DNA from 2 places in the Dechloromonas sp. A34 genome. Region 1 is predicted to be linked to the other one. Evidence: riboswitches for the same ligand, from Rfam matches in the RefSeq annotation. Region 1 holds a riboswitch; the other holds the start of a gene.
The links. Region 1 has a riboswitch for S-adenosylhomocysteine ahead of ahcY (adenosylhomocysteinase). Riboswitches for the same ligand answer to the same signal wherever they lie in the genome.
Positions count from the first base shown of each region.

Region 2: linked by a shared signal. The riboswitch ahead of metH (methionine synthase) and the one ahead of ahcY (adenosylhomocysteinase) in region 1 are both predicted to bind S-adenosylhomocysteine.

Region 1 covers NZ_CP102486.1:275,973-278,366, forward strand. Annotated here, with positions in the region: gene ahcY (adenosylhomocysteinase) at 1-1,407, opposite strand, end outside; S-adenosyl-L-homocysteine riboswitch at 1,428-1,489, opposite strand; gene metK (methionine adenosyltransferase) at 1,596-2,394, opposite strand, start outside.
Region 2 covers NZ_CP102486.1:51,896-54,289, reverse strand. Annotated here, with positions in the region: gene NQE15_RS00230 (rhodanese-like domain-containing protein) at 1-284, opposite strand, end outside; gene NQE15_RS00225 (hypothetical protein) at 374-868, shown strand; S-adenosyl-L-homocysteine riboswitch at 918-985, shown strand; gene metH (methionine synthase) at 1,056-2,394, shown strand, end outside.

The DNA.
Region 1 (2,394 bases):
GGCGGCCTGTTCGTCGGTCAGTTCCGACAATTGGGCATTCAGCGTCTTCAATTGCAGGCGGGCAACCTTTTCGTCGAGGTGCTTGGGCAGGGTGTAGACGCCGACCGGGTACTTGTTGGAACCCTTGACTGCTTCGGTCCACAGTTCGATCTGGGCGATCGTCTGGTTGGCGAAGGAGGAGGACATGACGTAGGACGGATGGCCGGTGCCGCAGCCGAGATTTACCAAACGGCCCTTGGCCAGCAGGATGATGCGCTTGCCGTCCGGGAAGATCACGTGATCGACCTGCGGCTTGATCTCTTCCCATTGGTACTTCTCGATCGAGGCGACATCGATTTCGTTGTCGAAGTGACCAATGTTGCAGACGATGGCGTTGTTCTTCATCGCTGCCATGTGGTCATGGGTGATGACGTGGAAGTTGCCGGTGGTGGTGACGAAGATGTCGGCCTTGTCGGCGGCGTATTCCATGGTGACGACGCGGAAGCCTTCCATGGCAGCCTGCAGGGCGCAGATCGGGTCGATTTCGGTGACCCAGACTTGGGCAGACAGGGCGCGCATGGCCTGGGCCGAGCCCTTGCCGACGTCGCCGTAGCCGGCGATGAGGGCGACCTTGCCGGCGATCATCACGTCGGTGGCGCGCTTGATGCCGTCGACCAGCGATTCGCGGCAGCCGTAGAGGTTGTCGAACTTGGACTTGGTGATCGAGTCATTGACATTGATGCCCGGGAACTTGAGTTCGCCGCGCTGATGCATCTGGTACAGGCGATGGACGCCGGTCGTTGTTTCTTCGGTAACGCCCTTGATAGCGGCCAGGCGCACGGAATACCAGGCCGGATCGGCGGCCAGCTTGGCCTTGATGGCGGCGAAGAGGATGGTTTCTTCTTCGGAGCCCGGCTTGGCCAGCACTGAGATGTCCTTTTCGGCACGGGCACCGAGGTGCAGCAGCAGGGTGGCATCGCCACCGTCGTCGAGGATCATGTTCGAGTAGCCGCCGTCGGCCCATTCGAAGATGCGGTGGGTGTAGTCCCAGTAATCGACCAGGGTTTCGCCCTTGACGGCGAAGACCGGGATGTTTTGCGCGGCAATTGCGGCGGCAGCGTGATCCTGGGTCGAGAAGATGTTGCACGAGGCCCAGCGGACTTCGGCGCCGAGCGCGGTCAGCGTCTCGATCAGCACGGCGGTCTGGATGGTCATGTGCAGCGAGCCGGTGATGCGGGCGCCCTTGAGCGGCTGAGTCTTCGCGAATTCTTCGCGAATGGCCATCAGGCCCGGCATTTCGGTTTCGGCGATGAGGATTTCCTTGCGACCCCAGTCGGCAAGGTTGATGTCAGCGATAACGCAGTCTTTGAATTCAGCCACAGTAAGCTCCTGATGAACTGTGGCCGGGAGGGGATGCTCACCCGGCATCCCGTGCCCGGCACGGATTAAATGGGTGAGCGCAGTTGCAAACCGAGCCTGGGAGATTCCTCCTGCAGCGCTCCTCGGTAGGCGGCGGATTATAAACCGCTTTCCGTTTTTGGGCGATTGTGTCCCCGGAGCAGCAGGCGACAAAAAAGGGAGCCGCGTGGGCTCCCTTGTCTGCGGCGGACGGCGTTTTACAGGCCGGCGTCGGAGCGCAGCAGCGTCGCGCGGTCGGTCGCTTCCCAGGTGAATTCCGGCTCATCGCGGCCGAAATGGCCGTAGGCGGCGGTCTTCTGGTAGATCGGGCGGAGCAGGTCGAGCATGTTGACGATGCCCTTCGGGCGCAGGTCGAAGTGCTTGCGGACCAGCGCGGTCAGCGTTTCGTTGCTGACCTTGCCGGTGCCGTAGGTCTCGACCATGATCGAGGTCGGCTCGGCGACGCCGATGGCGTAGGAAACCTGGACCAGACAGCGCGAGGCGAGGCCAGCGGCGACGATGTTCTTGGCGACGTAGCGGGTGGCGTAGGCGGCAGAACGGTCGACCTTGGACGGGTCCTTGCCGGAGAAGGCGCCACCGCCGTGCGGGGCGGCCCCGCCGTAGGTGTCGACGATGATCTTGCGGCCGGTCAGGCCGCAGTCGCCCTGCGGGCCGCCGACGACGAAGCGGCCGGTCGGGTTGACCAGATACTTGATGTCGCCCTTGATCAGTTCCTTGGGCAGCACCGGCTTGATGATCTGCTCGATGGTCGCTTCGCGCAGGTCTTCCAGGCTGATGTCCGGCGAGTGCTGGGTGGACAGCACGACGGTGTCGATCGAGTCCGGCTTGCCATCGACGTAGCGGATGGTGACCTGGGACTTGGCGTCCGGGCGCGCCCAGGGCAGGCGGCCATCCTTGCGCAGCATGGCCTGGCGCTCGACCAGACGATGCGACAGGTAAATCGGCAACGGCATCAGGGACGGGGTTTCGTCGCAGGCGTAGCCGAACATCAGGCCC
Region 2 (2,394 bases), 220 kb from region 1:
CTGAACCCCGCCGCCTCCAGCGCCTCGCCGGCATACAACGAGCGATGGCCGCTGCGGCAGATCAGCAGCACCGGGCAGCTCAGGTCGCGCTTGACCAGGCGTTTCACCTTGTCGACGAATTCGGGATCGACCTCCCAATCCGGCCCCTCCTGCCAGGCGACATGTTCGGCTCCGATCGGGTGGCCGACATACATGTGTTCGATTTCCGTCCGGCAATCGACCAGCACCGCCTGCGGGTTTTTCTGGAGCAGGGCATGGGCGGCGCCGGGATCGAGGTGGTGCATGGGACAGTCCGTAAATTAGAGTCTGGCGATATTATGAAAGTAAGCCGAGCTCGACGTAAACTCTCGTCATAATCAATCCCGGAGCCATGATGAAACTTCCTGTCAGGATCGCCACCACTGCTGCCGCCATCGTCACCGCCCTGTTGCCGGCCTGCGATGTCGTCAATCTCCGGGAAATAAAACCCGGCCTGACGACTGCCGCCGAAGTCCGTACCCGCATGGGCGAGCCCGGGTTTCAACACTGGAACGATGACGGCACGGCAACCTGGGAATACAGCCGACAGCCGAGCGGCGTCCATTGCTACATGATCAGCTTCGACCGCCAGCAGGTCGTCAGCAAGGTCGAACAGGTCCTGAATGCGGCCAATTTTGCCCGCGTCCGCGACGGCATGGCCAAGGATGATGTCCGCCGCCTGCTCGGCGCCCCCGGCTCCAAAGTGGTTTTCGACAACCTGCAGGAAGAAATCTGGGAATGGCGGGTCGAAGGCGTTCCCCCGATCGAGGAAACCTACTTCATGGTCCATTTCGACACGACCCACGGCGGCGTCAAGAAGACCTCGCAGCGGGTAGCGACGAAAGGCTAGATAAATCAAGGCGCTTGGCAGTCGGGACCATGGCCGGTAAACTACAGCCTCTGCCGAGGAGCGCTGCGACCCTGCGATGGGGCCAGGCTCGGCAATGATCAACGGCGCTCGCAAACCATAAGCCGGTTTGTGGCGCCGTTTGTTTTTGCGGCGTCCCCGGTATTCCCGCTTTGCCGAGGTGATCATGATGCAACCTGACCGTTCCGCCGAACTCTCCGCCCTCCTTCAACAGCGCCTGCTCGTCCTCGACGGCGCGATGGGCACCATGATCCAGCGCCACGGCCTGCAGGAAGCGGACTATCGCGGCGAGCGCCTTAAGGATCACCCGCACGACCTCAAGGGCAACAACGACCTGCTGGTCCTGACCCGGCCCACCATCATCGGCGGCATCCACCGGGCCTACCTCGAGGCTGGTGCCGATATCCTCGAAACCTGCACCTTCAACTCGACCGCCGTCTCGCAGGCCGACTACAAACTCGAAGCACTGGTCCATGAACTGAATTTCGAGGGCGCCCGCCTGGCCCGCGAACTGTGCGACGAATTCACCGCCGCCAACCCGGCCAAGCCGCGTTTCGTCGCTGGCGTGCTCGGCCCGACCAGCCGCACCGCCTCGATTTCGCCGGATGTGAACGATCCGGGCTACCGCAATGTCACTTTCGACGAACTGGTCACCGACTATCTCGCCGCGATCCAGGGCCTGGTCGACGGCGGCGCCGACATCCTGTTGGTCGAAACCGTGTTCGACACTCTCAACGCCAAGGCCGCGCTGTTCGCCATCGAGACCTTCTTCGAGCGCGCCGGCCGCCGCTGGCCGGTGATGATCTCGGGCACCATCACCGACGCTTCTGGCCGCACATTGTCCGGCCAGACCGCCGAAGCCTTCTGGAATTCGCTTAACCACATCAAACCCTTGAGCTTCGGCCTGAACTGCGCACTCGGCGCCAAGGAACTGCGCCAGTATGTCGAAGAGCTGTCGCGCGTCTGCGACTGCTACGTCTCGGCCCACCCCAACGCCGGCCTGCCCAACGCCTTCGGCGGCTACGACGAAACGGCCGAAATGCTGGCCGACGAAATCGAGAGCTGGGCCAAGTCCGGCATCGTCAATATCGTCGGCGGCTGCTGCGGCACCTCGCCGGAACACATCAACGCCATCGCCGAGCGGGTTGCCACCGTCACGCCGCGCGCTTTCCCTGAAGTCGAAAAGAAGCTGCGTCTCTCCGGCCTGGAGCCCTTCAATGTCGGCGCCGATTCGCTGTACGTCAATGTCGGCGAGCGGACCAACGTCACCGGCTCGAAAGCCTTCGCCCGCATGATCCTCGAAGGCCGCTTCGACGACGCGCTGGCCGTCGCCCGTCAGCAGGTCGAGAACGGTGCCCAGGTCATCGACATCAACATGGACGAGGCGATGCTCGACTCGATCGCCGCCATGGACCGTTTCCTGAAGCTGATCGCCTCCGAGCCGGATATTTCCCGCGTGCCGATCATGATCGACTCGTCGAAATGGGAAGTCATCGAAGCCGGCCTCA